Regions from separate parts of the uncultured Bacillus sp. genome, predicted to be linked through region 2. Evidence: riboswitches for the same ligand, from Rfam matches in the RefSeq annotation. Region 2 holds a riboswitch; each other region holds the start of a gene.
The links. Region 2 has a riboswitch for S-adenosylmethionine ahead of mtnW (2,3-diketo-5-methylthiopentyl-1-phosphate enolase). Riboswitches for the same ligand answer to the same signal wherever they lie in the genome.
Positions count from the first base shown of each region.

Region 1 (7,313 bases), on a different contig from region 2:
GCTGTATACGGAATTGACGAATGATGAAGCCTTTCGTATATGGCGCGGCCTCCGCTGTTTGTGCGGTAGAGAACCGCAAAGTCTTCAGGGCTTGCCCCGTTTTGAATTTTTTCTTTGATATCGGAAACGACCATTGTGGCTTCTTCCTCTTCGTCATAAGGATAAAACAGCATAGGGACCTGGACGTCATCACGCGCCGCTTCAAGCATTTTGGCATACCTATTTTTGTTCTTTTTCACGACGATATCAGCGCTTGAGACGATCGGGTGCGTGGACCTGTAGTTCGCGGTTAAATAGATCGTCTTCGCTCCGGGATAATCCTTTTGAAAATCAAGAATAAAAGACGGGTTGCTTCCGCGAAACGCGTAGATGGACTGGTCATCGTCACCGACGCAGCACAGGTTTTGTTCCGGGCTGGCCAGCATTTGCATGATTTTATATTGCACCGGGTTAATGTCCTGAAACTCATCAATTAAGATGTACGTAAACCGAGATTGATATTGTTCCAGAAGATCCGACCGATCGATAAACAATTCATAGCAGGCTGAAGCCATGTCATCAAAATCAAATTGGTTGTGCTCTTTTTTCTGACGTTCATAATGTTCATACAAACGATAGACTTGTTTTTCCCACCCATCTTGTAAAGGAATGCGTTCATTCGGCACATAAGTGTTTTTCCAGAAACCGATCTGCTGCAAGGCCTGATCAACGGGGAACTCTTTCTCATCTATGCCTTCTTCATAGAGTGCTTTTTTGATATATTGTTCCCGCTGCCACTCCATTTTCAGCAGATGATCGCCGTTCCATTTAGCAGGATCATAGTGATACAAGATTTTATAAAACAAGCTGTGGAATGTTCCGGTGACAAGTCGTCTCACTTTTGCCGGCTGTAATCCGTACTGCTTCGCCATACGCTCTTTCATTTCAGCGACAGCTTTTGTTGTAAAGGTGACAAGCAGCATGTGTTCCGGCGGTATGCCCAAGTGTTCGATCATGTGGGCGGCGCGCGCCGTTAGCACCCGTGTTTTCCCGCTTCCCGCACCTGCAAGCACTAGCAGCGGGCCTTCCGTTTCCGTGACAGCTTTGAGCTGATCCGTGTTCAAGCCGACAGACGGAAAAAGACTCGTATCAGGTTCTATTGTTTTTTGTGCAAATGGTGTTCCGGGTTTAATGCTTCTCGGCCGCTTCCATTCCGTGACAGCTGGAGACGAGTCAGCAGCGATCGCTTTTCCCTTGGGCAAACGAAAGACACCGGATTCCTGATAGTCTTCTTTTTTCTCTTCGTTAGCGGGTTTCGTTTCACAGGCCTCCTCACATGCAGGAAAATGGCCTGGCTGGCGGTGGATAAACTCCGGTGGATCGGCAATGTTGAGCCTTAACAAAACGGGTTTTCCGCAATGAGAACAAAATAAATGTCCTTTTATTCCTTCTTCAAAGAGGAATTGGTAATGTTCTCTCGAATATGTATGTAAATGTATAGTTCGATCATTCAGTCGGGCGCATTTCAAAAAGGGATCCTCCCAATCAAAAAAGGTGTTCATTACAGACAAAGACTATCATATCAAAAGAAACGTGTTTCAAAAAGTAAGTTTAAGGGAAAAGGAACAGCAGAGGGGTGGGTATCGTATGATATATGCAGGTCAAATTCAGAACCAGCAATACGCTCAATATGCAAATAGAACGATTGGACACAAGCAGGATTACGCCGGAACCGAAAAAATCAACTATGTCTCGTTTCAGCGGGTATACAAGGAACTTGAAAAGCAGCAGGAGAATCAAACGGCCGCTGAAAGAAAAGTAAACGAGACAAAACGTAAGCGCTCTCTTTATAAGAGATTGCGAGAAAAAGGAATGGGTACTTATATTAATCGATATGTATAAAAAACCGTTCACATACAGAGAACGGTTTTTAATGTGCGGAAAAAATCCGGATCTCGATAGACCCGGATGCTGTTTAGTCCTTAATCATTTGTAAATGGGGAATGCCGGCATCGAGAAATTCTTTTTCAGAAAGCACGCGATACCCGCGTTTTTTGTAAAACGGCACAGCCTGCGTTTGCGCGTTTAAAATGAAACCGGAAGCGCCGCCGTCTGCCGCCGCTTTTTCGAGTGCCTTCATAATGATGCCGCCGACACCGGAGGAGCGATGGCTTTTCAATACGCAAATCCGTTCTAACTTGCCGTAGCCGTCCTTCATACGCCATCTTCCGGCGCCGACAGGCTTTGCGCCGTCATACACGACGATATGCTCCGACTCATTTTCAAGTTCGTCAATTTCTTCTTCAGCAGGTACGTTTTGTTCTTTGACAAAGACTTCTTCTCTTACATGAAATGCATCTTTCATTTGTTCTTCATTTTTTGCGATAACTGCTTCCAAAGGATTATTCTCCTCCGCCTAGCAAGAAGGTTTCATATACTGTCCACGATCCATTTTCCAGCTGGTAAAGCAAGTGGAAACGATCAACGATTTCTTCATGCGACACTTCCTGCATTTTTAATTGTCCCAGCACATCTGAATGCTCATCGTCGGAAAGATTTTGGCCGACCGTCACATGCGGAACGAAATTATATTCCTGTTCACCAGCCAACACACCGGTGTATAACTTTTCATTGAGTGTTTTTAATTCTTCCGTCGGCTCTGCTTTGATGTAAATGACATTATTGACAGGCGCAAATGAGCTGTATTTTGTCATTTTGAGAACGACCGGATGGGACTCCTTTGCGATGTTTCTCAGATGTGAAACAAGCTGATCCGCTTTCTCCTCTTCACATTCAAACGATGCTCTCAGCGTCAAATGGGGCGGGATTAGGGAATAGCTCGGGTCATAGCGCTTTCTGTAAGAGTTCGCAAGGTCTTGGAGTTTTTTTGATGGAAATAAAACGATTCCGTATTTCATATTATGTCCCTCCTGGAAATAAAGTATGATAGAGTGTTAAAGCATTTTTTTCAGCGCCGGTGTGATGAGAGGCTGCCAATATGTCCATTTGTGATCTCCGTCAAATGGTTCAAAATCATAATCGGAAAGCTTCTTCTCCAGCAGCTGTTTCAGCTCCTGATTCGGTTCTGTAAAATCCAGAATGTTTCCGTCTGTCGTGTGGACGTCAGTTTCTTTTGTTCCGATTTGGTGATAAATAGAGAGGTGTGTGATATCGTCTGACTGCTTCACAGCTTCCAATACATGTTTGTCAACATAGGGAGACTGCATGATGATATTTCCGAACATATTCGGATAATCAAGCGCTGTCATAAGAGAAACGGTCGCTCCGAGAGAATCACCGATCAGCGTCCGACCGTAGCCGACTTGATAGGTTGGATACTCGTCATCAGCAAACGGAACGAGCTCATGGGCGATGAACCGTTTATACGCCGAAAATTTTGAGCCTTCCGGATGGTAGGTTTTTCTGCGCTCTTTTACATCCTTATAAGGAACACCGATAATAATGCTCCGGTCTATTTCTCGCTTGGACAGCAATTCTTCGACCTGTCTGCCGATTCTCCCCAGCCTGAAATAATCGTGGCCGTCCTGCGCGATAATGACATGGTATTTATAAAGGGGGGAGTAGTTGGACGGCAGATAAACGAGCAATGTCATTTCCTCGTTAAGCTCTTTTGAAAAGAATTTCTTTTCTTGCACTGTGCCGTTTTTCGGTACCATAATACATTCCTCCAGGACATCACTAGACTTTCTTGCTGTTTTCCATTATTGTACCATGAATTATTAGAAATTTCTCTCTTTAAACTGTTCGGAACTCGAAGAAAAAAGAGTTGAAATAAACTGCAAATTGCGCTAATATAAAACAATCAGAAAATTGAAATCGATATTTCTTATCGTGAGAGGTGGAGGGACTGGCCCTTAGAAACCTCAGCAACCGGCTTGTTTTGCACTATGTGTGCAAAACGCCAAGGTGCTAAATCCAGCAAGCGTTTTTTATGCTTGGAAGATAAGAAGAAGCGTTAAACCCCTTCTTCTTATGAAGAAGGGGTTTTTTATTTTGAAAAGGGAAGGTGTCAGCTATATGTCACAGCACGTTGAAACGAAATTAGCCCAAATTGGGAACCGAAGCGACGAAGTAACGGGAACAGTGAGTCCTCCTATTTATTTATCAACAGCATACCGCCACAGAGGAATCGGAGAATCTACCGGATTTGATTATGTCCGCACAAAAAATCCGACACGCCAGCTTGTTGAGGACGCGATCGCCAGCTTAGAAAACGGAGCGAGAGGGCTTGCCTTCAGTTCGGGAATGGCTGCCATCCAAACGATTATGGCGCTGTTTAAAAGCGGAGATGAACTGATCGTTTCATCGGACCTATATGGCGGCACGTACCGTCTGTTTGAAAACGAATGGAAAAAATATGGATTGATCTTTCATTATGATGATTTCAGCGATGAGGACTGTTTACGCTCTAAGATTACGCCGAATACAAAAGCTGTGTTTGTAGAAACACCGACAAATCCGCTTATGCAGGAGGCGGACATTGAAAAGATCGCCCGGATTACAAAAGAGTACGGTCTTCTGCTGATCGTTGATAATACATTTTATACACCGGTCTTGCAGCGGCCGCTTGAGCTGGGAGCAGACATTGTAATTCACAGTGCAACCAAGTATTTAGGAGGGCATAACGACCTGCTTGCGGGGCTTGTCGTTGTAAAGGATGAAAAGCTTGGTGAGGAAATGTTTCAACATCAAAATGCGATCGGCGCCGTCCTGCCTCCGTTTGATTCGTGGCTTCTGATGAGAGGAATGAAAACGCTGAGCCTCAGAATGCGCCAGCATCAGGCAAACGCGCAGGGGCTTGCGGCGTTTTTAGAAGAGCAGGAGGAAATTGCCGATGTACTGTATCCCGGAAAAGGCGGCATGCTGTCCTTCCGTCTTCAAAAAGAAGAGTGGGTTAACCCGTTTTTAAAAGCGCTGAAGACCATTTGTTTCGCAGAAAGCCTCGGCGGGGTGGAGAGCTTTATTACATACCCTGCCACACAGACGCACATGGATATTCCTGAAGAAATCCGCATCGCAAATGGGGTCTGCAATCGTTTGCTGCGTTTTTCGGTCGGAATTGAACATGCGGAAGATTTAAAAGAAGACCTAAAACAAGCGTTATGTCAGGTCAAAGAGGGAGCTGTTTCTTTTGAGTAATCACAATTGGACGCTGGAAACCCAGCTCGTGCACAATCCATTTAAAACAGACGGCGCAACAGGAGCGGTCAGTGTACCGATCCAGCACGCATCGACTTTTCACCAATCTTCATTTGAAGAGTTTGGCGCATACGATTACAGCCGCTCAGGAACGCCGACAAGAACAGCTCTCGAAGAAACAATTGCCGCACTGGAAGGCGGAACGAGAGGATTTGCTTTCAGTTCAGGCATGGCTGCGATTTCAACAGCATTTTTACTTCTGTCACAGGGCGATCACGTTCTTGTGACAGAAGATGTATACGGAGGAACCTTCCGCATGGTAACAGAGGTGCTGACCCGGTTTGGCATTGAACACACGTTTGTTGATATGACGGATAGTAACGAAGTGGCGCGGAATATCAAGCCGAATACAAAGGTCATTTATATGGAGACACCTTCAAATCCGACACTTGGGATTACTGATATTCAAGCGGTGGTTCAGCTTGCAAAAGAAAACGGCTGTTTGACCTTTTTGGACAATACATTCATGACACCTGCACTGCAGCGGCCGCTTGATCTCGGCGTGGATATTGTGCTTCACAGTGCAACAAAGTTCTTGAGCGGACACAGTGATGTGCTCTCAGGCCTGGCTGCTGTCAAGGATGATGAGCTTGGGAAGCAGTTATATAAGCTGCAAAACGCGTTTGGCGCGGTCCTAGGGGTGCAAGATTGCTGGCTCGTGCTGCGCGGATTAAAAACATTACAGGTCCGTTTAGAGAAAGCGAGCCAAACAGCGCAGCGGCTTGCTGAATTTTTCCAGAAGCATCCGGCGGTGAAACGCGTATATTATCCGGGGCTGTCTGATCATCCGGGGGCCGAAACCCATAAAAGCCAGTCAACGGGAGCGGGCGCCGTGCTATCTTTTGAGCTTGAAAGCAAAGAGGCCGTTAAGAAATTAGTAGAGAATGTATCACTTCCGGTCTTTGCTGTAAGTCTTGGCGCCGTGGAATCGATTTTGTCCTATCCGGCAACGATGTCACACGCGGCAATGCCTAAGGAAGAGCGTGAAAAACGCGGCATCACAGACGGCTTGCTTCGCCTTAGCGTGGGAGTCGAACATGCAGATGATTTAGAACGTGATTTCGAACAAGCGCTGAAAGAAATTGCGCCAGTGGCGGTTCGTTAAAACGAAGCCGGGGATGGCCCGGCTTCTTTTATTGTTCATCATCAGGATTCAGAATCGCGAGGACTTGATGATCCTCCCAAACGCCGTTGATTTTCACATTTTTTCGGGCGATGCCCTCTTTATGAAATCCCGCTTTTTCCAATACACGCATGGACCCGAGATTGCGTGGCATCACACCGGCTTCAATACGGTGCAGTTTCAATTCGTGAAACGCAAAATCAACAATCAATTTGACGGCCTCTGTCATAAGGCCCTTTCCATTATGGGCTTTGTCTAAAAAATACCCGATGAACGCAGTTTGCAGCGCCCCCGGATGATTTGAAAGAGCGAAACTGTCCCGATTAATGTATCATCTGACGCTGCAAAAATGCCAAAATGATACTCTTCATCCTTCTCCAGTCTTTGCTGATACTCTCTAATTCGTTTTCTCTGACCCTCAATCGTATAATAATCGTCTGCGCGTATCATGGAGAACTGTTCGAAAAAATCTTGGTTTTCGCTTTGCAGCCGCAGATTTTCTTCCGCATCCTTTACTTCTAAGGGTCTTACATAAATTGTATTTCCTTTTAACATACATTGATCTCTCCGTTCTCATGTTGGCATTCCTCTTACATTATTCTCAGGAAACTGCAAAAATCCTTTTTATAAGAAAGAAGAAAACCAGTTTCCCATAAAGGTTCCGACATAGTTTCCAATTAAGTAGCCGAGCGTACCGACAAGCATGATCGGGGCGACAAGCTCCCGCCAACCCTTGGCAATTGCCATCGCAGCTGCGGTCGTTGGCCCCCCGACCGCAGCGTTGACAGCGAGCAGAATTTCCTCAAGCCGCACGCGGAACAATTTTCCGACGGCTAAGGAAATAGTTAAGTTGCTTATCGCAATGATAAACACAAATAATAGAATAAGAGGCGCATTGGTAACGATTAAGCGCAGATCTGCAGGAATGCCAATCACTACAAAAAACAAATAAATCAAAAAGGTTCCAAGCTCCTGAGATCCATTAAGCCTT
Region 1 covers NZ_CATYRA010000003.1:73,978-81,290, reverse strand. Annotated here, with positions in the region: gene Q5C82_RS06150 (ATP-dependent helicase) at 1-1,508, opposite strand, end outside; gene Q5C82_RS06145 (hypothetical protein) at 1,627-1,881, shown strand; gene Q5C82_RS06140 (GNAT family N-acetyltransferase) at 1,955-2,377, opposite strand; gene Q5C82_RS06135 (YjcG family protein) at 2,382-2,897, opposite strand; gene Q5C82_RS06130 (esterase family protein) at 2,934-3,656, opposite strand; SAM riboswitch class I at 3,824-3,949, shown strand; gene metI (cystathionine gamma-synthase/O-acetylhomoserine thiolyase) at 4,018-5,139, shown strand; gene metC (cystathionine beta-lyase) at 5,132-6,304, shown strand; partial or broken gene Q5C82_RS06115 (GNAT family N-acetyltransferase) at 6,333-6,877, opposite strand; gene Q5C82_RS06110 (DUF819 family protein) at 6,947-7,313, opposite strand, start outside.
Region 1: linked by a shared signal. The riboswitch ahead of metI (cystathionine gamma-synthase/O-acetylhomoserine thiolyase) and the one ahead of mtnW (2,3-diketo-5-methylthiopentyl-1-phosphate enolase) in region 2 are both predicted to bind S-adenosylmethionine.

Region 2 (7,313 bases):
TGATATCAGCTGGAATATGAAAGTATATCCGAACCCGGTTACAATAGAAGAACTGACAAAAAGCCTTGTGCTTCCGCTTTCATGTAGTATTGTTCTGCTGAATATCCTTTTTATTCTCGTGCTGTATTATTTGCTGAAGCGGCAGACACAGCTGGAGCGCTCAGAAAATGAGGCGCAAAAATTAGAGCTGATCGGAACGCTTGCTGCCAGCACAGCCCATGAAATCCGTAACCCGCTCACCGGCATAAGCGGCTTTATTCAGCTGTTGCAAAAGAAATATAAAGGTGAAGAAGATCAGCTTTACTTCTCCATTATCGAACAAGAGATAAAGCGCATTAATCAAATTGTGAGTGAGTTTCTCGTTCTCGGCAAGCCGACAGCTGAAAAATGGGAGCTGAACTCGCTTCAGGATATTATCGGTGAAATTATGCCGATCATCTATTCTGAGGGCAACCTATACAATGTTGAAGTCGAATTACAGTATTTAACTGAGCAGCCTTTACTCGTAAAATGTACCAAAGATCATATTAAACAAGTGATTTTAAATGTAGCAAAAAATGGCCTCGAGTCAATGCCTGAAGGAGGCAAACTGACGATCTCCCTGGGAGCTTTGGATAAAAAAGCCATTATCAAAGTTGTGGATAACGGTGAAGGGATTTCTCAGGAAATGCTGGATCATATCTTCCTTCCCTTTGTTACTTCTAAAGAAAAAGGAACCGGTCTCGGCCTTGTCGTATGTAAACGGATCGTTCTGATGTACGGTGGCTCTATTCATATCGAAAGTGAAGTGCGAAGAGGCACAGAGGTGACGATCACCCTCCCCGTATCCGCTTCATAGCCCCCCTGACCGTGTCAGGAGGGTTTTTTATCTTCGTGACCGGGCATTGCCAGTCGACTTGCTTGCTGTTCTGCCACAAAAGAGTATTTTGATGAAGCGGAACAGCAATTTCAGAAGCAAAAAGAACATAAAGAATACTAAAAAACCCTTTAAACCTTCCGTGGCATCTAAAAACTCCATATTCCCTCTCCCCGTCACTTTTTGCTGAATTTCAATCGCAAAAACGATAACAATGATCACTGTAACGGTGTAGATAAAGGACAAGGCTGTCATGCTCCATTTAGAAAGCCATGTAAACACAGCGTGTGTGACGCCAAAAAAGATTATGCCAAAAATGCCGATCACCCAAAAATGCATCTCTTTGTCGGTTAAATGAATGCCAAACATTCCGCATAATGAAATAAAAGCGTCATGAAATTGATTGACCATTTCAGTAATGAGAATCGCCAGTTCTTTCATCAGTTCCCTCTTTCATATGAATTTTTCCAGAAAAAAAGAGCGCTTCTGAAAAGCTCTCTCTTTATATATGCATTTGATAGTGCCACTATTTATTTGCATCATATGCTGGCATAACATCTCTGCGGGGCCACAAGCCTAATTTCTTAACAAGGCCTTGAATCCCTTGAGAATGTTCGTTTTCTTGCATGAGCTGGTGATATTCATTTATTAAACAATCCAGCTCCTGACTGTGTCTGATCGTGTCATGCCCTGTAAATCCCTGCTTTCTAGCGGCATCTATCATTAACTTTCTTTTTTCATCAATAGACACCAACAATCTTTCTTGTTCAGAAGAACCGCCCATTCACTTCACCCCTCGCCGCTAAGAAATAGGAAACAAGTTTGATTGGGTTATTGTGCATTATTACAGATTATACTTTATTTGTAAACATATTTTCATTAAATAAGTTATTTTTTCAGGTATAATAGATATATTGATAGGATTAGAAGAACAATACCCAGGTGAAGAATATCTTAAACACGCCGTCAGACAGGAGGTATGCCCGATGAAGAAAAAGAAAGCAATGATTCTCGGAGCTGCAGGCGGAAAAGCGATGTTAAAAAGAAAAAACCGAAAAAAATGTATCCAGTACATCACTATTTTTTTTCAGATGCTTCGCGATTGGAGAAACGGTGACTATCCCCGTTCCCAGGTTAAAACGCTTTTTCTTCTAACTGCTGCCATCTTATATATCGCCATGCCGCTCGATATCATTCCAGATGTTATACTTGGTCTTGGGATCATTGACGATGCAGCTGTTTTAGGTTTGATTTGGATGCTGATTAAAAAAGAAATGTCACAATATGAAAAATGGCGTTTGCAATAAATATAAAAAGCCCCGTTCTTTCTTCGAACGGGGCTTATCCTGCTTATTGATTCACGCTGTCTTTTTCATAAATTGGAACCCAGCCTTCAGTTGTGACAAAGATTCTTACCGCGACAACTTTGCGGTCCTCCTGGAGTGTGAAGTAATGGCGAATATTTTCAGGCACGGAGATTAAATCTCCAGGGTTTAAACGGACATCAAAAAACGTGCCATCCTTGCCCTGAATGACAAAAATGCCGTGTCCGCTTACGATAAAACGGACCTCATCGTCTGTATGGTGATGCTCTCTTTTAAAGTTCTCAAGCAGTTCATCAAGTTTCGGATTGCTGTCTGACAAAGAAATAACATCCTGTGCTTTGTATCCGCGGCGGGCTGAGATATCTTTAATTTCAGTTTCAAAGGTATTAAGGATTTGCTGTTTTTCTTCTTCTGTCAGATCATATTTCTCTGAAAGCTGTTCCGGGAGCTTCGCGATATCCCATTGCTCATAAATAACCTCTTGACTGTCCAGAAAACTTGCTACTTCCTCTTGATTTTCAATCGTTGTATTTGCCTCATCATGAATACGAATTGTTGCCATTTCAGTTCCTCCTTTTATTTAACCAGCTGGTGCTGGAGTGTTTTCAATTTCAAATGGTAGCTGAACAAAAATTCATATGCTTCAAGTACTTTTTTTGCTTCAAATGCTGTTCTTCCCCAAGCGGTAATACCGTGATTTCGGATCAGAACAGCTCCTGAATCTTCTGAAATCTCTTCCGCAAACAGTGCCGCGAGCGTCGGAATATGAGCCGGATTTTCAATGATCGGAATGGTCACTTCTGCATTCTCTTCCCACAAGCCGAGCGCTTTTATTATTTCCTGGCCTCTGAATGTGATTTTCTTTTGATCTCCGTATAGCTCTGAGATCACATTATTGTTTACCGTATGAACATGCAGGCAGCATCCGGCATTGGTTTTGTTGTACAAATGTGTATGCAAAAGCGTTTCCGCTGACGGTTTCAGAGAATGCCCGCTTTCGGCCGGCTCTCCGTTTAGATCCACCAGCAGAAAATCTTCATCCGTTTCTTTTCGTTTATCTTTTCCGCTTGCGGTTACAAGAAATGTTAAAGGCTCATCAGAAACCTTAATAGACAGATTGCCGCTAGTCGCCGGAAACCAATCTCTTTCTGCCAATTCCCGTTTTACTTCAGCAAGTTCTCTCCAGCGTTCTTGTTTTGCAGCCATTCCTGTACCTCCGTTACATTCTCAATATCTTTTCTTATCTCATAAAAATCTTGATACGGGAGATAATTCAGGTTCCGCTCCCGGCATTCGTTTAATAAATAATCCCTTGCAAAGCAAAGGTCAGACAGCTTTGCCGCCTCCACATCTGTAACCGAATCACCGATCATGATGATATATTGGTTCGGTTCAGCGAGTTCATGTATCACTGACGGCTTGCAGCACCCGCATTGATTTCTGCAAGTCCCTTTGCAAGAATGAGGCCAGTCAATATGAATATAGTCACTGTCAAATGAAGCATGGTTGCAATAAATATGGTCTTTCTCCACAATGCCTTCAAGCAAAGGATACACAAAAAAGTCCATTCCTCCGCTTACGATATAAAACGGAAGCTCATGCTCCTTGACAAACGCTACAAATTCCCGAAAGCCTTCCCTAATTTTTGCATCTTCCAATACATATCTTGTAATCTCTTCTTTTAATCTGCTTGGCAGAAGGCCGAACATCCGTCCGACACCTTCCTTTATCGACAGCGTTTTGGATAATACGCCGTCTTTTAATGCCGTCCACTCCGGTGGAGCAAATGTTTTCATGATGCTTATAATGTTGTCGTTCATCGTGATGGTTCCGTCAAAATCACAAATAATTAAAGGCTTTCGAGTCGTCATACAGCTTCAACCTTTCCCCATTTATCAAGGGCAAGCTTTAGATCCTTGCATTGTTCAGCTTTTTCATCTATCGGCTGGGCTTCTAAGACCGCATCAATTATGGCTCTGAACGCTTTGCCCCCGCCTTGGGCACCGTTCGGATGTCCGTGTACGCCTCCCCCGGCGTTAATAATATGATCTATACCGAAATCCCGCATTAAAAGTGGAACCATACCGGGATGAATGCCTGCTGACGGAACGGCAAATGTTTGGTTAAAGGCATCCTCTCTCACACATTCTTCGTGAATCGCCAGCGCATCTTCTTTTGGAAGCGCAACCGAACCGTATGGAGATGGGAAGAGACTAAAGTCAGCACCGCAATACCGGTTCAATTTTCCGAGCAAAAGAGCGTGAGAAAATCCGTAGAACGGAGAAGACGTAAACGCCCCGCTGACAGCTGGATGTGCCATAATCGGGATTGCGATTTCAGGATCTTCCGCTAGGCTTTGCATGACGTCCAAGCCGTAAGCGAAGACATTAAACAAAAGCGCATCCGCTCCCAATTCGGCAGCGCGTCTCGCTTTGTCTTTCAGATCAGCCGTACGTCCAGTCAAATTGACCGCATACAGCGTTTTATGCCCGGTTTGCTCATACGTTTCTTTCAATATTTGCTTTCCTTCTGTAATTCTTGTTTCAAAAGGCGCCAGACCTGTCTCAAAGAAAATTTCATCGTCCTTAATCAAATCAACTCCGCCCAGCGCCTGCTGTCTGAGCTGTTCTTTAATATCACTCAGGTCCCTTCCGATAACCCCTTTAAATATGCTCATTAACAGCGGTCTCTCAAACTCTCCCAGCAGCTTCCGAATGCCGTATACACCAAACTTCGGTCCCGGCAGCGTGCACTTAAATGCTTCAGAGAAGTGAAGGTCGAGTAATTTGATTTTTCCGTCCAGCGACAGCTTGCCAAACACTGTTGTCAGCAAAGCCGGAATATCCTGAGAGAAATTGATTTCAGGATAGGCAATTGTGATCACCGCTTGTTTTGCAGGAGTTCCCTCTCTTTCCTCTACCCTTATCACCCGTCCCTTGTGCTTTTGCATTTGCTCATGTTTCACAAGGGGCAGATCTGTCCATGAGCCTACTGTCAATCCTGTTGCGATTTGTTCTGCTTTCTTCTCTGTATCGGCTCCCGGTTCGGTCAGGAGATAAGTTGCTATTAACTCACTCATGCCAGAGCTCCTTTCATTTTCATCCATATAAAAAAACCTCTTCAAACAGCAATCGCGTCTAAAGAGGTTTCGTTTCTCGTCCGAATCTTATCTCTCAGCCGCCAGCTGCAAGAATTAGCACCGTGCTTTATAAGTCGGTTGCCGGGCTTCATCGGGCTCGTCCCTCTGCCTGCTCTTGATAAGAAAATATAGATTTTATAAATTATTTTGAATTATCCCATCGTTATCAGATCTTGTCAATGCTTTTTTGGGTAAACAGGTTCAGCTTCCCAATTCGATAAGCGGCTTCTTTGAGTCTTTCTTCACTTGTCAGCAGTCCGACTCTGACGTAGCCCTCGCCATATTCACCGAAGCCGTTTCCAGCCGCAACCGCCACATTCGCTTTTTCGAGCAAAAGGTCTGAGAACTGCTCGGAAGTATAGTCTTCAGGCACAGGCAGCCATGCAAAAAATGAACCTGCAGGAGCTGTCACATCCCAGCCGATTTCCCGGCATGCCGCAATCCAAGCGTTTCGCCTGCTCTCATATCGGGCATTTTGCTCCGCTACACACGTCTGATCAGCTAGCAGTGCCTTCGTTGCAGCCTCCTGAGTCGCTCTGAAAAGACTGACAAACATATGGTCTTGATAAAGATTGATCGCTTCAATGACCGAAGCGTTACCGACAGCGAAGCCGACCCGCCACCCTGCCATGTTATACGTTTTTGACAGCGTGTAAATTTCAATTCCGATATCCTTCGCACCTTCAGTCTGCAAAAAGCTTAACGGCTTGCAGCCGTCAAATCCTACAGCGCCGTAAGCAAAATCGTGAACGACACAGATTCCGTTCTCTTTCGCAAAACTCACGGTTTCTTCAAAAAACTCGGAGGTAGCAACAGCCCCAGTCGGATTATTCGGATAATTCAAATACATCAATTTCGCCTGTTCCCTCACTTCAGCGGCGATACTGCTGTAATCAGGAAGAAACGCCCTATCCTTTACGAGCGGCATCATTTCCATCTTCGCTTTCGCAAGTGTAACACCTGACCAGTAATCAGGATAGCCCGGATCCGGAACTAAAATCGTATCACCTGGATTCAACAAGCATTGCGGGAGCTCGACCAGACCGGCTTTCCCGCCGAATAATACAGCGACTTCAGTTTCTGGGTCAAGATCAATGCCGTATTCTCGCTTATAAAATGCTGCTGCGGCTGATTTCAGGCTGTATGAGCCGCGAAAAGACGAATATTTATGATTTTCAGGATCAGCAACGGCTCGTTTCATTTCCTCGACGATATGTTCCGGAGTCGGCTGATCCGGATTTCCCTGTCCGAGATTGATAACGTCGTGTCCTTCTGAGAGCTTTCGGTTCACTTTCTGCACCAAAGAAGCGAAGAATTGTTTAGGCAATTCCTTCAATACATGAGACTGTTCAAATTTCATCTATTCTCACCTTCTAAAAAAATCTTGAAATGATAGTCCATCATCATATATGGTTAAATGAAAAAAGTAAAGAAAAATTTGGGGTGTTAAAAAGATGAAATGGACGATATCTTGTCTTCAATTTGATATTTCATACGGTAAACCTTCGGAAAATATAAAAAAGGCTGAATTTTTGATTGAAAAAGAAAGCAAACATGCTGATGTTCTTGTTCTTCCTGAATTATGGACGACCGGATATGACTTGGCCAACCTTGATAAGCTCGCTGATGAAGACGGGCATTCTGCTCAGAGCTGGCTGCAAAAAACCGCAAAAAAACACGGGGTTCATATTGTCGCAGGATCTGTTGCTGTCAGAAAGGGTTCTGATGTTTATAATACAATGTTCATCGCAGATAAGGAAGGACGAATCATTAAAGAGTACAGCAAAGCCCATCTTTTTCAGCTGATGGATGAGCATGTGTATTTATCAGCCGGTTCCGAGGATGGATACTTCGAGCTTGAAGGCGTCAAAAGCTCAGGACTGATCTGTTATGATATCCGTTTTCCGGAATGGATCAGAAAACATACGACAAAAGGCGCTAACGTGCTGTTCATTTCTGCGGAATGGCCCCTGCCCCGTCTTGATCATTGGAA
Region 2 covers NZ_CATYRA010000009.1:71,055-78,367, forward strand. Annotated here, with positions in the region: gene kinD (sporulation kinase KinD) at 1-838, shown strand, start outside; gene Q5C82_RS15280 (hypothetical protein) at 866-1,297, opposite strand; gene spo0E (aspartyl-phosphate phosphatase Spo0E) at 1,383-1,640, opposite strand; gene Q5C82_RS15290 (YkvA family protein) at 1,843-2,163, shown strand; gene mtnD (acireductone dioxygenase) at 2,207-2,743, opposite strand; gene Q5C82_RS15300 (methylthioribulose 1-phosphate dehydratase) at 2,758-3,387, opposite strand; gene mtnX (2-hydroxy-3-keto-5-methylthiopentenyl-1-phosphate phosphatase) at 3,345-4,052, opposite strand; gene mtnW (2,3-diketo-5-methylthiopentyl-1-phosphate enolase) at 4,049-5,260, opposite strand; SAM riboswitch class I at 5,345-5,445, opposite strand; gene mtnE (methionine-glutamine aminotransferase) at 5,487-6,680, opposite strand; gene Q5C82_RS15320 (carbon-nitrogen family hydrolase) at 6,775-7,313, shown strand, end outside.

Region 3 (7,313 bases), on a different contig from region 2:
TCCCGCTTTTTACATTGCCTTTTCCTCAGGCCTCTCCGGCACGTATCAGACAGCTGTGATGATGGCCAATGAAGTAAAGGAGGAATTCCCCGATTTCGATTTACGGGTCATTGATTCCAAATGTGCTTCATTAGGATACGGCCTGGCTGTCCGGCATGCTGCCGATCTCTGTATCAACGGAAATACAATACAAGAAATTGAAACGTCTGTAAAGAACTTTTGCGAACAGCTTGAGCACATTTTTACCGTTGATGACCTCACATATCTTGCAAGAGGCGGCCGCATCTCCAAAACATCCGCATTTGTCGGCGGTCTGCTGAATATTAAACCGCTTCTTCAGATGGAGGACGGCAAGCTTGTGCCTCTAGAAAAAATTCGCGGGCAGAAAAAACTTTTTAAACGGATCATCGAACTAATGAAAGAGCGCGGTGATGATTGGGGTAATCAAACCGTGGGGATCAGCTACGCTGCGAACGAAGAAAAAGCCATTGACATGAAAAATTTGATTGAAGATACGTTCAATCCGAAAGAGATTATCATGCATTCAATCGGTTCTACGATCGGCTCACATGCCGGTCCCGGCACATTAGCCGTATTCTTTTTAAGAAAATGAGCAAACAAAAACCTCCAGATATTTGATATATGCTGGAGGTTTTATATTACTTTTTTGTTTACATAAATGATGACGCCAACTCCATATGCCAAAATCATTGGCGGAATCAGCTGATCTTGTCCTTGGAATGAAATAAAACCGTTTAAAAGAATAAATATCCCTGAATTCAGAAAAAAGTATCCCGCAATTCTAGCCAGACGGTCTTTGTCACGTATCCGAGACTCACGGAAACCAGACAATATCCATGTTTGCTTTTTTATTCCTGCCATATAAGCAATCCAAAAGAAAAGCATCGCAATCAAGACCAATAAAAAATCGATGCGAATGTCCACAAAAGCTCCCCCTGTCTTTTAACTGACAAAACAATCTGTCTCCCCTAATAATACGTAACAGAATTTTATTTGTGAAGTTCTTATATAAAAAATAGAAGACCTGTACGGCCTTCTATTTTTTCTCGTATGTCCATCCGTTCTCCTGATACACTTTTCCGTTTTTCATCAAATGGCCGAGCGCGCGTTTAAAGGCGGCTTTGCTCATGTTAAACCGTTCTCTGATATCGTCAGGCTGGCTTTTGTCGCTGTACGGCATAGCACCGTTTCTTGTTCTCATATACGTCAAAATGTACTCGGCATCTACAGACAATGCATCCTGTTTTCTCGGAAGCAGCGACATGTTCACTGAACCGTCTTCTTTTACTTGAATCACCCTTCCCGTGATTCTTGAGCCGAGTCTTGGCTCTTCTTTTCTTTCTGACGGATGGATAAAACCGCGGATCCCGTCGTCTGTGATGATGAATGAACCCGTTGCGATTAATCTGTACACCGTACCTGACAGCTCTTTATTCATCAGATCTTCTGAAGCGTCGGTAAACAGTTCGCTGATGATATCTTCCGGCGCTGGTTTCGCAAACATGCGCCCCCGGTTCGTCACTTTCAGCATACAGTATAGTTTATCCCCTTTTTGCGGCCAGACATCCTCGTATGGCGGCAAATGCTCAGTTGCAACAAGCGCGTCCTTAGATAAGCCGACATCAACGAAAACGCCCATATCTTCCACTTTATCCACCACTTCGACCCAGCCGTACTCATCAGCGCTGATGACCGGAATTTTCATCGTGGCCGCAAGTCTTTCCTGCTGGTCGACGTATATAAAGACCTCTACCTCATCCCTATCTTCGATATCCTCAGTTATTTCACTGTTATGTAAGAGAATCGTATCTTCTCCGTCGGTTAAAAAGTAACCGAAGTCAGTTTGGTGATCTATACTCAAGGTTAATTGCTGCCCTGGTCTCATGCTATCGTCCTTCCTGTTCCGCTTATTTTTCTGCGGATTCTGTTAACATTTTTTCCAATCATCTCAAATTGATTCTTTGTTCTGTTGGAAGTTTCTCTTTATTCTACTATAATCAACACATAAGTTAAATGTTATGGAGGTTTTCTTATGGCAAAAGAAAGTTCATTTGATATTGTATCCAAGGTGGAATTGCCCGAAGTGCTAAATGCGATCCAAATCGCACTGAAAGAAATCAGCACACGCTATGACTTTAAAGGAAGCAAAAGCGACATTTCTTTAGATAAAGAGGAGCTTGTCCTCGTTTCTGATGACGAATTTAAATTAAGCCAGTTGAAAGATGTGCTGGTCAGTAAATTGATTAAACGAAACGTGCCGACAAAAAACATTGATTACGGCAAGGTTGAAAGCGCGTCAGGCGGAACGGTGCGCCAGCGTGCAAAGCTTGTTCAAGGCATTGACAAGGACAACGCCAAAAAAATCAATACCATCATCAAAAATTCCGGACTGAAAGTAAAGTCTCAAGTGCAGGATGATCAAGTGCGCGTCACTGGAAAAAACAAGGATGACCTGCAGCAGATCATCACAGCAGTACGCGGCGCAGATCTGCCAATTGACGTTCAATTTATTAATTTCAGATAAATTTTCTGAATCCTATTGATTATTGTCTTTATTTTCGGTAAATTTGGAGAAAGGGAAAATGCCAGTTTTCTTTAGAGCACTTCCTGAACACAAAAATTTCATATCCGTTCTTATCAAGAGAAGCAGAGGGACTGGCCCGACGAAGCTTCAGCAACCGGTGTAATGGCAATCAGCCATGACCAAGGTGCTAAATCCAGCAAGCTCGAACAGCTTGGAAGATAAGAAGAGACAAAATCACTGACAAAGTCTTCTTCTTAAGAGGACTTTTTTTATTTCTCTTTTTTCCTTGCTGAATGTGAATAAAGGAGGCAGACAATGGGACTTTTAGAAGATTTGCAAAAACAGGTGTTAATCGGTGACGGTGCCATGGGGACGCTCCTCTACTCCTATGGCATTGACAGATGCTTTGAGGAGCTCAACATTTCAAAGCCGGAGGAAATTCAGCGCATACATAAAGCGTACGTTGAGGCTGGAGCCAACATCATTCAAACAAATACGTACGGGGCCAATTATATTAAACTATCCAGACACGGGCTTGAGGATGACATCAAAAAAATGAATCAGGAGGCGGTAAAAATCGCGCGGGCTTCAGCAGGCGATGCGTACGTGCTGGGGACAATGGGCGGCATCCGCACCTTTAATAAAAATGCGTACAGCCTTGACGAAATCAAACGCAGCTTTCGCGAACAGCTGTACCTGCTGCTGCATGAAGAGCCGGATGGGCTGCTGTTAGAAACGTATTACGATTTGGAAGAAGCCCGTGAAGTGCTGAAAATCGCGCGCAAAGAGACTAGCCTTCCGATTATGCTTAATGTCTCCATGCATGAGCAAGGTGTACTGCAGGACGGAACACCGCTTTCTGAAGCATTGCGATCGATTGCGGATCTCGGGGCTGATATCGTCGGCATTAACTGCCGGCTCGGCCCTTATCACATGATTGAAGCGCTTAGCGAAGTGCCGATTTTTGATGACGTGTTCTTATCAGTTTATCCGAACAGCAGTCTTCCCTCGCTTGAAGAAGGCCGGCTCGTCTATGAAACAGACGACACGTATTTTCAAAACAGCGCGTCAGAATTCCGCAAGCAAGGCGCACGGATTATCGGCGGCTGCTGCGGCACCACGCCGAATCACATCCGGGCGATGGCGGAAGCGGTTGGCGGGCTTGCTCCGATTACAGATAAAGAAGTCAAAACCCGGCCTAAGGAATTCATTTCTGTTCAGGATGAGCGGACAGAACCGGGCCTGAATGAGATCGCAGCGAAAAAACGCTCCATTATCGTAGAGCTGGATCCACCAAAAAAATTGAGCTTTGACAAATTTCTGTCCGCCGCTGCTGAATTAAAAGAAGCGGGAATCGACGCCCTGACCCTCGCTGACAATTCCCTGGCTACTCCGCGGATCAGCAATGTTGCCTGCGGCGCCCTTGTGAAGCAACAGCTCGATATGCGCTCCCTTGTCCATATTACGTGCCGTGACCGAAACATTATCGGCTTGCAGTCACATTTAATGGGCCTTGATACGTTAGGGCTGAATGACGTGCTGGCCATTACCGGCGATCCTTCTAAGATCGGGGATTTTCCGGGTGCGACGTCTGTGTATGATTTAACATCCTTTGATTTAATCAGGCTGATCAAACAATTCAACGAAGGACTGTCCCTGTCTGGAAAACCGCTTGGCAAGAAAACGAATTTCTCAGTCGCCGCCGCATTTAATCCTAACGTCCGCCATCTGGATAAAGCGGTAAAACGGCTGGAGAAAAAAATAGATTGCGGCGCCGATTATTTTGTTTCACAGCCTGTCTATTCCGAGCAGCAGCTTGTCGATATCCATAACGAAACAAAGCATCTGAAGACACCGGTCTATATCGGCATTATGCCGCTCACAAGCAGCCGAAATGCTGAATTCATCCACAATGAAATTCCGGGCATTAAGCTATCTGACTCTATTCGCGAAAAAATGGCTCTCGCCGGCGAGGATAAAGAGAAACAAAAAGCGGAAGGCCTTGCGATTGCACGCTCCCTGTTGGATACGGCATGCGAGCTGTTTAACGGCATCTACTTGATTACGCCTTTTCTCAGATCTGACTTAACCGCCGAGCTCACTTCGTACATTCAGCAAAAAGATGAGCAGCGCCAAAATATCTATTTGCATTAATACCTAGAAGACTGCCTGAGCCAATCGGGCGGTCTTTTTCAATGTAATTCGTGTTACGATAAAAGAAAATCAGTTTATGAGGAGGAACATCATGCTCGAAGTTAAAGCCATTTCTGCGGAAGATACTTACGACATCCGGCACCGCATCCTGCGTCCCCATCAATCCATCGAACAATGCAAATATGAACAGGATCATGCGGAAGGCGCCTTTCATCTCGGTGTGTTTTATGAAGGAACGCTGATCAGCATCGCTTCTTTTTCCCCTCAAAATCAGCCATTATTAACGGAATCCCCTGCATATCGGCTGAGAGGCATGGCGACGCTTGAAGGATATCGCGAGCAAAAAGCCGGAAGCACGCTGATCAAATATGCGGAGCAAAAACTGGCAGACAGAGGCGTACAGGCGGTCTGGTGCAATGCAAGACAACATGTCAAAGGCTACTACGCAAAGCTTGGCTGGAAAGATCTTGGCGAACCGTTTGAGATTCCCGGCATCGGCACTCATGTTGTCATGTACAAAACATTCGGAACAAGCAGGTGACCCGTATGAAGGTAATGGATGAGCTGATTGAGCTTAATGAAGAACATACCCCCGGACTATTGCGGCTTTGCAGGCAAGCCGGGTGGCCTGATTATGGCGAACAAGAGCTGGCATTGCTTGTCCAACAGGGGCGCTTTTTCGGTTATCAAAATGTCCGCGGAGACATTATTTCCTGCATCGGCTTGTTTTTGTTTGGCCGTCTTGCCTCTATCGGACTCGTCATCGTAGACAAAGAATACAAACGGCTCGGTCTCGGACGGCGGATGGTGAACGCGTGTATCAGCCAAACGGATGAAAGCACCGCTATCAGGCTTTGCGCCACAAAAGAAGGTTTGCCGCTTTATGAGAAAGCGGGTTTTCAAACAGCGGGTTCAGTCCGAAAGTACAGCTGTCACCGTTTTCAACCGATTGAAAACCAAGATCATCTTGATGCTGAACTGACGGCCTTTAGAGAACAAGACTTTCAAGAATTAGCCGCGGCCGATCTGGCTGCCTTTGGCGGAGATCGAACAAACCTTCTTCAGCAGCTTATTTCCACTTCAGAGGAATGCGTCATCGCCCGAAACAATGAGGGACATCTGATTGGCTACGGCCTATCTGTACAGACACCTGCCAATCTGAAATTCGGCCCCATCATCGCCCCATCATCAGACGTGGCTGCACAATTCATCAACAGGCTGGCCGCCGGCAAACAAGGTCCGTTGCGCATCGATATACCGGGTGAACACACATCTTTGCATGGCAGGCTGATGGAAATGGGATTTCATGCAGACGATGAGCCTCCGCTTATGCTTTACCGGAAAAAGAAGCTTCCTATCCAAAATGGACACTTATATGCGTTGATTTCACAGGCTCTCGGTTAATCCTCTTTTTTCCCGAACAGGTATTTTCTGTTCGGTTTTTTTACTGTCTAAACGTTGAATAAACGAAGCTATCAGGGACATTCTAAGCAGAAGAAAAGGAGTGTGCTCTGAGATGGAATCATCAAAACAAAATAACGGAATGACGATTGTCGCAATCGGTTCAATCCCTTTAATATTAACACTTGGAAACTCGATGCTTATTCCGATTTTGCCAAAAATGAAATCTGAACTTCATTTATCACAATTTCAAGTCAGTCTCGTGATCACAGTATTTTCCTTGATTGCGGCGTTTGCGATTCCGATTGTCGGTTATCTCGCTGACCGATTCTCAAGGAAAGTCATCATTATCCCTTGCTTATTTTTGTATGGTGCCGGCGGCTTATTAGCCGGGTTTGCGGCAGGTTTTTTTGACAATGCGTACCCTTGGATCATGGCAGGACGGGCGCTTCAGGGAATCGGGGCAGCCGGGACCGGCCCGATCGCCATGGCACTGTCAGGGGATCTGTTTAAAGGCGCCCAGGAAAGCAAGGTGCTCGGCCTCGTTGAAGCTTCAAACGGCATGGGGAAAGTGCTTTCGCCGATCATCGGCTCGCTTATCGCCCTGCTTGTCTGGTATGGCGCATTTTTTGCCTTCCCAGTATTTTGTATCATTTCAATTGTGCTGACTTGGATTTTTATTAAAGAAAAGAAAAAGGAAAAAGAACCGCCCCCGATCGGAAAATATGCGAAAGGGCTCTTAAGTGTTTTTAAACATGAAGGCAGATGGCTGTTTACCGCTTATTTAGCCGGGGCGACCTGCCTGTTTACTTTATTCGGCATCCTGTTTTATCTATCAGATGTCTTAGAAAAAACATACGATACCGACGGCGTCAAAAAAGGCTTGATTTTGGCGATCCCGCTTTTGGTCATGTGTGTAACGTCTTATACAACCGGTAGCAAAATTGGCCAAAAGCAATCGTTAATGAAAAAGCTGATCGTACTCGGATTGGCATTCATGACCGTGTCTTACGCGGCACTGTCATTCATTGAGAACCTTGTCCTATTTATCAGTGTTCTCGTGTTGAGCAGTATCGGTTCAGGACTTGTTCTTCCTTGTGTGAACAGCTTTATTACCGGAGCTGTCGGGAAAGAAAGACGGGGATTTGTGACTTCGCTCTACGGATCGGTTCGTTTCTTAGGGGTTGCCATCGGGCCTCCGATTTTCGGCCGC
Region 3 covers NZ_CATYRA010000003.1:147,457-154,769, forward strand. Annotated here, with positions in the region: gene Q5C82_RS06540 (DegV family protein) at 1-613, shown strand, start outside; gene Q5C82_RS06545 (DUF3784 domain-containing protein) at 655-945, opposite strand; partial or broken gene Q5C82_RS06550 (S1 RNA-binding domain-containing protein) at 1,058-1,955, opposite strand; gene Q5C82_RS06555 (YajQ family cyclic di-GMP-binding protein) at 2,054-2,545, shown strand; SAM riboswitch class I at 2,653-2,770, shown strand; gene Q5C82_RS06560 (bifunctional homocysteine S-methyltransferase/methylenetetrahydrofolate reductase) at 2,861-4,699, shown strand; gene Q5C82_RS06565 (GNAT family N-acetyltransferase) at 4,791-5,240, shown strand; gene Q5C82_RS06570 (GNAT family N-acetyltransferase) at 5,246-6,103, shown strand; gene Q5C82_RS06575 (MFS transporter) at 6,216-7,313, shown strand, end outside.
Region 3: linked by a shared signal. The riboswitch ahead of Q5C82_RS06560 (bifunctional homocysteine S-methyltransferase/methylenetetrahydrofolate reductase) and the one ahead of mtnW (2,3-diketo-5-methylthiopentyl-1-phosphate enolase) in region 2 are both predicted to bind S-adenosylmethionine.

Region 4 (7,313 bases), on a different contig from region 2:
CCAGGCCGCTTAACATGCAAAAGAAATCGAGCCCATTTCAAAAAATCAGAAAAATGTTCAAACGCTTCTTCTGATCAGTCTTTCAAATCCACAAAACCACAATCTGCATACCCTCGTACCGCCCAAATGCTCCGTAATTTGGGTTTTTTGTGTTTGATTCCGCAAAATAGGGTATAAACCAAACAAGCAAGAAAACAGCACCCGAAAACAGGTAATTCGAATTATGAAATTTTAGGTTAAAAGTTATATAAAGGAATTTATTTTATCGTCGATAGTAACTATAGAACCAATCATCAACCAGAACAATCACCATGTTGTAAGACTATTTTCAGGTCAACAGGTTAGACTGTTTTTGAGGGGCAGTTATTTATTTTTGATCGATTTTGAATTTTTTGAATACTTTTTGACATTTTATCCGTACAATAGAGAATACCAAAACTTTTTTTGGGAGGTATGTAAAATGATCCTATTTATTATCATCGCATTATGCGGCTATCTTCTTTTTTCTTTCAGCAAGGACAATCGCCGCAAACCGCAAAAGACAAGCCCTCTGCCAGCAGCCGCACCTCATCACAACAACCTAATCGACCTTGACGCGATCCGCCAAAAACGCCGGATGCATCTTTCCTAATCCTATATTTCAAACGAAAAGGCTGCTGAATCATGCAGCCTTTTTCAATTTTAGAAACATTTATTACTCGGGAAAACAATCAGCAGGGTTTCTGATCACTAGATTTGGAACTTGAAACCTTTTTGCCGCCTGTCCGTAATCTCTTACAAGGCAAATCCAAAAGGAGATTTCAGCAATGATCGAACTATTTATGAAACAAAAAATGTTCTCGTTTAAAGATGCATTTCACATTTATGACCGAGATGAACAAGAGGCTTTCAAGGTCGAGGGCCGATTCTTTTCGTTAGGAGACTCGCTACAAATGACAGATTCATCCGGAAAAACACTCGTTTCTATCGAACAAAAAGTAATGTCTGTATTGCCGCGATACGAGATTTCAATTGGCGGGGAAACAGTTTGTGAAGTGGCGAAGAAATTAACGTTTTTCAAACCGAAATTTGAAATTTCCAAGCTTAACTGGGAAATTGACGGTGACTTGTGGAAGGATGAATTTCAACTGACGGACGGGGAGAATGTCCGTATGTCAGTGAGCAAAAAGTGGCTCAGCTGGGGTGATTCCTATCATTTGCAGATTGCAAACGAGGAAGATGTGCTGATCTGTACAGCCATTGCTATCGTGCTTGATATGGTATTATATAACGACGAAGATGAAAGTATTTTCTAAAAAATTGTTGACAATTGAGTCAAAAGTAATAATATTAAGATAATTGAAATCTGAATATGAAGATGTACCTTATCAAGAGAGGTGGAGGGACTGGCCCTATGATACCCGGCAACCGCTGTTTCATACAGAATGGTGCTAAATCCTTTAGAACATTGCGTTCTTGCAGATGAGGCGGAGATTTGATCATTCAAGCTCTTCCTTACTCAAAGGGAGAGCTTTTTTATGCTCAACACATTTCAGAAAAGAGGCGAATGACATGGCTCAACAAACAAATGTTGCAGGACAAAAAACAGAAAAACAACGCAAAGCTCCTTTCCGTGCCGATCATGTCGGCAGTTTACTGAGATCTGCTCCGGTGAAAGAAGCCCGGCAAAAAAAAGCAGCCGGCGAGATCACTGCGGATCAGCTTCGTGATATCGAAAATCAAGAAATCACTCGCATTGTAGAAAAACAAAAAGAAATCGGCCTCGATGTGGTAACAGATGGGGAATTCCGCCGATCTTGGTGGCATTACGATTTCCTGGAAGGGCTTGACGGTGTAGAAGCGTTCATCCCGGCTGAAGGGATTCAGTTCCATCATGCGAAAACAAAAGCACGCAGCATCAAAGTGACGGGAAAACTCGATTTTACGAGCCACCCAGCGCTTGCCGATTATCAATTTTTACATGAGATCGCCGGCGACGCGACACCAAAATTGACGATTCCGAGCCCGAATATGCTGTTTTTCGGTGAAAAGGCGGATAAAGGGATTTATGACGACCAAGAGGAATATTTTCATGATCTGGCCCAAACGTACAAAAAAGCAATTAAAGCCTTCTATGATGCTGGATGCCGCTATCTTCAGCTTGATGATACGTCATGGTCTCTCTTCTTTGAGGAAAAAGGCAGAGAGGTCGTCCGGGCGCTTGGCGGTGATCCAGAAACATTGCCTGCCTTATTCGCCAAAACGATTAACGATGCAGTAGCAGACCGTCCTGATGATTTAGCAATCACGATGCACATTTGCCGCGGCAACTTCCGTTCAACTTGGGCGGCATCAGGAGGCTACGATGCTGTAGCGGAAATAATTTTGGACGGCTTAAATCTGGATGGGCTGTTCTTAGAATACGATGATGACCGCTCCGGAAATTTTGATCCGCTCCGTTTCGTGAAACGCAAAAATCTGCAAATTGTGCTTGGCTTGATTACATCCAAATACGGTGAGCTTGAAAATCCTGAGGATGTGAAACGCCGAATCAATGAAGCGGCACGCTTTGTCAGCCTGGATCAGCTGTGCCTCAGCCCGCAGTGCGGTTTCGCCTCTACTGAAGAAGGAAATCTTTTGACAGAGGAGCAGCAATGGGCGAAGCTGCGCCATGTCATCGACATCGCCAACGATGTGTGGAGATAATCTATCATTGACAGAAACGAAAAAAGTGTGAATAATATATGCTATCAGAAAATTTCATAAAAAGGTTTTCCTTATCAAGAGAGGTGGAGGGACTGGCCCTGCGATACCCGGCAACCGCTGTTTAACAGAATGGTGCTAAATCCTTTAGAGCAATGATTGCTCTTGAAGATAAGGTTGAGATTGTCACACAAGCTCTTCCTTATCCAAAGGAAGAGCTTTTTTATATTCGAATGGAAAGAAGGAATGGACAACATGCCACAACAAACAACACCCGCAGAACAAAAATCACTTCAAAGAAAAAAACCGCCGTTTCACGCGGATCAAGTTGGAAGCCTGCTGAGATCTGAGCCTGTTAAAAAAGCGCGGCTGCAAAAAGCGGCCGGCGAGATTACGGCTGAGCAGCTTCGCCAAATCGAAAACGATGAAATCATCCGCATTGTGGAAAAACAGAAGGAAACCGGCCTGAACGTCGTGACAGACGGTGAATTCCGCAGAGCATGGTGGCATTTTGATTTCCTGGAAAACCTGGATGGCGTTGAGCCGTTTACTCCTGAGCAGGGCATTCAATTCCATAATGTACAGACAAAAGCACGAGGCATAAAAGTCACCGGTGATATCGACTTTTCAACTCACCCAATGCTTGAAGATTACTCATTTCTCCATAGCATTGCCGGTGACGCTACGCCAAAGATGACGATCCCAAGCCCGAATATGCTGTTTTTCCGCGGAAAGCTGGAAAAGGACGCATACAAAAACGACTATCACCTTTTCCAGCACGATGTATCCAAAGCATATAAAAAAGCGATTCAAGCGTTTTATGACAGAGGCTGCCGCTACCTCCAGCTTGATGATACAGCATGGGCTGTTTTCTTATCTGAAAAAGGCTTAAAACAAATCGAAGCGTTCGGAACAACGCCTGACGAGCTTCGCCAGCTGTTTGCGAAATCCATTAACGACGCGATTGCAGACCGTCCGGATGACTTGACCGTAACAATGCATATTTGCCGCGGCAACTTCCAGTCCACTTGGACAGCGGAAGGCGGCTATGACGCAGCAGCCGAAACCATTTTTGACGGCTTGAACCTGGACGGGCTTTTCCTAGAGTATGATGATTCACGCTCAGGCGGATTTGAACCACTCCGTTATGTGAAGCGCTCTGATCTTCAGCTTGTCCTTGGCTTAGTGACATCTAAATTCGGTGAGCTTGAACATCCAGACGATGTAAAACGCCGTATCGAAGAAGCGTCCCGCTATGTGAGCTTAGACCAGCTTTGCCTCAGCCCTCAATGCGGATTCGCTTCAACTGAGGAAGGCAACAAGCTGACTGAAGAACAGCAATGGGCGAAGCTTCGCCATGTGGTTGAGATCGCTAACGATGTTTGGAAATAAGCAAAGAAAAAACACACTTGATTCCCTGGCGGAGCAAGTGTGTTTTTTATGTTATTGAGCGGTGTAGCCCCCATCAAGGACGACAGCCTGCCCGGTGATACCCTTTGCTTTCTCGCTTGCCAAAAACACCGCATAATCCGCGATTTCCTTGACGGAAAGCAATCGTTTTTGCGGCACAAGCGGGAAAATGACCTGTTCAAGCACGGAGTCGTAAGGGACATTTCTCGTTTTTGAAAGATCGCTCAGCTGATTGCGGACAAGCTTTGTATCGACATATCCCGGACAGAGCGCGTTGACTGTAATGCCGTGGGGCGCGCCTTCCAGCGCCCCGACCTTTGTCAGTCCAATGACACCGTGCTTAGCGCTATTATAAGCGGATTTTCCCGCAAAGCCGACTAAACCATTAACAGACGAGATATTAATGATTCTGCCAAACTTCTGTTTTTTCATGATCGGAAAAACATGCTTCATCGCGATGAAGGGCGCCGTCAGCATGACTTTGATCAGCTGTTCAAAGGTTTCTGTTGGAAACTCTTCAATCGGGGCGATGTGCTGAATACCGGCATTGTTCACCAAAATATCCAAGCGGCTGTATCGTTTTTGGATGGCGTTTACCGTATCAGCGACTTGCGCTTCCTTTGTCACATCACACGGAATGGCTGCTGCGTCAAAACCTTCTTCTGCAAGCTTGGAAGCGGCCTTTTCGCATGCTTCCTGATGAAGGTCCGAAACGATGACGCTAGCTCCTTCACGGGCGAACTCCCTCGCGATTTCGAATCCGATTCCGCCGGCTGCCCCAGTCACCAAGGCGACTTGTTTTTTCATGTCAAACACCTTCCCATTAAGAATTTTGTTTGATCACAGACTGGCTTACAGCGAAATCAGCTTCTGTTTTTTCATAAACCTCTTCAATTGTGACACCTTCCTGAAGTTCAGACAGTGTCATGGGGCCGTTATCAAAATCAAAAACAGCCAAATCCGTAATCAGCCTGTGTACGACTTTCTGGCCTGTCAGCGGAAGCGAGCATGTTTTTTTCACCTTTGACTCACCATGTTTATTGACATGTTCCATGATGACAACGATCCGTTTCGCCCCGTTGACGAGATCCATAGCGCCGCCCATCCCTTTTACCATTTTCCCTGGGATCATCCAATTGGCCAAATCGCCCTGCTCAGAAACTTCCATGCCGCCAAGGATAGCCAAATCGATATGCCCGCCTCTTATCATTGCGAATGACTCAGCGCTGTCAAAATAGGAAGCGCCCGTCACTTCAGTGATTGTTTCCTTTCCTGCATTGATCAAATCCGCGTCTTCCGTTCCTTCCACAGGATACGGACCGATCCCGAGCAAGCCGTTTTCTGACTGAAGCATGACGTGAACGCCATCGGGTATCTCATTTGCGACAAGCGTTGGCATTCCAATCCCAAGATTGACGTTCATGCCATCCTTGATTTCTTGTACAGCGCGTTTGACCATTCGTTTTCTCGCTTCCTTCATTTCGCCTCACCCTTTCCCGCCGCTTGTCGGACTGTTCGCTTTTCAATCCGTTTTTCATGGCTCGCGCCAAGCACCACATGTTGTACGTAAATTCCCGGTGTATGGATGTGATCTGGGTCTAGCTCTCCCGCTTCCACGATTTCTTCCGCCTCGGCAATCGTAATATTGCCTGCCATGGCGGCAACGGGATTGAAATTTCTCGCCGTTTTCCGAAAAACCAAATTCCCCATGGTGTCCGCTTTCCACGCTTTAACGATCGCCACGTCGCCGGTGATGCCTCGCTCCAGCACATAAGTCCGGCCGTCGAACGTTTTATGTTCTTTTCCCTCTGCTATTGAAGTACCAACGCCTGTTGCCGTGTAAAATCCCGGTATGCCTGCGCCGCCTGCACGAATTCTCTCAGCGAGCGTTCCTTGGGGAACAAGTTCAACCTCAAGCTCTCCGCTTAAAAACTGCCGCTCAAAAATTTTATTTTCACCGACATAGGATGCGATCATTTTTTTGATTTGTCTATTAGCCAAAAGCAAACCGAGCCCCCAGTCATCAACTCCGCAATTGTTGCTGACAACGGTTAAATCCTTTACTCCCTGATTTCTTATCGCCAAAATGAGCTGTTCAGGAATGCCGCACAGCCCGAACCCTCCTGCGATCAGTGTATCTCCATCATGAATCAGTTCCGCAGCTTCCTTACTTGATGACAGTACTTTTCCCATATTGATGCCCCTTTCGTTTTCTCTTACACTAGACCAGTCAGGCTGTAAATCGCAATCACAGCAAATACGGCAGCCGTTTTGATGAGGGTGATCGCAAAAATATCCCGATACGATTGCCGGTGAGTCAGTCCTGTCACGGCCAGAAGCGTGATGACAGCGCCATTATGCGGCAGTGTATCCATGCCGCCTGATGCCATCGATATGATCCGATGCATCACTTCTGGCGGAATGTTGTAAGCATGAATCGCCTGCAAGTATTGATCCGACATCGCGCTTAGTGCAATGCCCATACCTCCTGAAGCCGACCCGGTGATCCCCGCCAGCGCAGTTGTCGTGACGGCCCCGTTCACAAGCGGATCGGTAAAGGTGTGCGAGATTCCGCTGCTCAGCTTGTGAAATCCCGGCAGCGCGGCGATAACGCCGCCGAAACCATACTCGACACCCGTATTCATAGATGCCAGCAAGGCGCCGCCGATCCCTTCATTCAGCCCATCTTTCATTTGGGCAAGCACTCTTCTCCAATCAAATAAAATCGTTGTGATGATGCCAATTACCAGAGCGAGCTCCACCGACCAAATGGCAGCCGCTGAAGAAATATCAAGCTTGCCGAACTCCTTTAATCCGATCGATGAAAAATCAAATCCATTCGGATACCACTTTGGAAGGTATATGGTGAAACATTTATTCACTGCACCGACGAGTATAAGCGGGACAAAGGCAAGTGCATGCTGTACCGGGCTTTTGTCTGGTTCGGCCGTGAACTCAGACGATTCAAGAGCAGCAGTATTCTCCGAATCAAAACCGCCGTAGCCTTCGCCGGATGTCTGCGCTTTTTTCCGCCTCGATTCCAAATACATCATGCCCGCTGTCAGCACAATCGCTGCGCCGATCAAGCCAAGCCAAGGTGCGGCATAAATGTCTGTTTTGAAAAACGTCGTCGGGATGACATTTTGAATTTGCGGCGTCCCCGGAAGTGCGTCCATCGTAAACGTAAAAGCACCTAAAGCAATCGTTCCCGGGATGAGGCG
Region 4 covers NZ_CATYRA010000001.1:535,411-542,723, forward strand. Annotated here, with positions in the region: gene Q5C82_RS02655 (hypothetical protein) at 1-74, shown strand, start outside; gene Q5C82_RS02660 (hypothetical protein) at 353-631, shown strand; gene Q5C82_RS02665 (LURP-one-related/scramblase family protein) at 807-1,295, shown strand; SAM riboswitch class I at 1,362-1,468, shown strand; gene Q5C82_RS02670 (5-methyltetrahydropteroyltriglutamate--homocysteine S-methyltransferase) at 1,552-2,685, shown strand; SAM riboswitch class I at 2,754-2,860, shown strand; gene Q5C82_RS02675 (5-methyltetrahydropteroyltriglutamate--homocysteine S-methyltransferase) at 2,938-4,074, shown strand; gene Q5C82_RS02680 (3-hydroxybutyrate dehydrogenase) at 4,126-4,899, opposite strand; gene Q5C82_RS02685 (3-oxoacid CoA-transferase subunit B) at 4,916-5,572, opposite strand; gene Q5C82_RS02690 (CoA transferase subunit A) at 5,569-6,285, opposite strand; gene Q5C82_RS02695 (GntP family permease) at 6,309-7,313, opposite strand, start outside.
Region 4: linked by a shared signal. The riboswitch ahead of Q5C82_RS02675 (5-methyltetrahydropteroyltriglutamate--homocysteine S-methyltransferase) and the one ahead of mtnW (2,3-diketo-5-methylthiopentyl-1-phosphate enolase) in region 2 are both predicted to bind S-adenosylmethionine.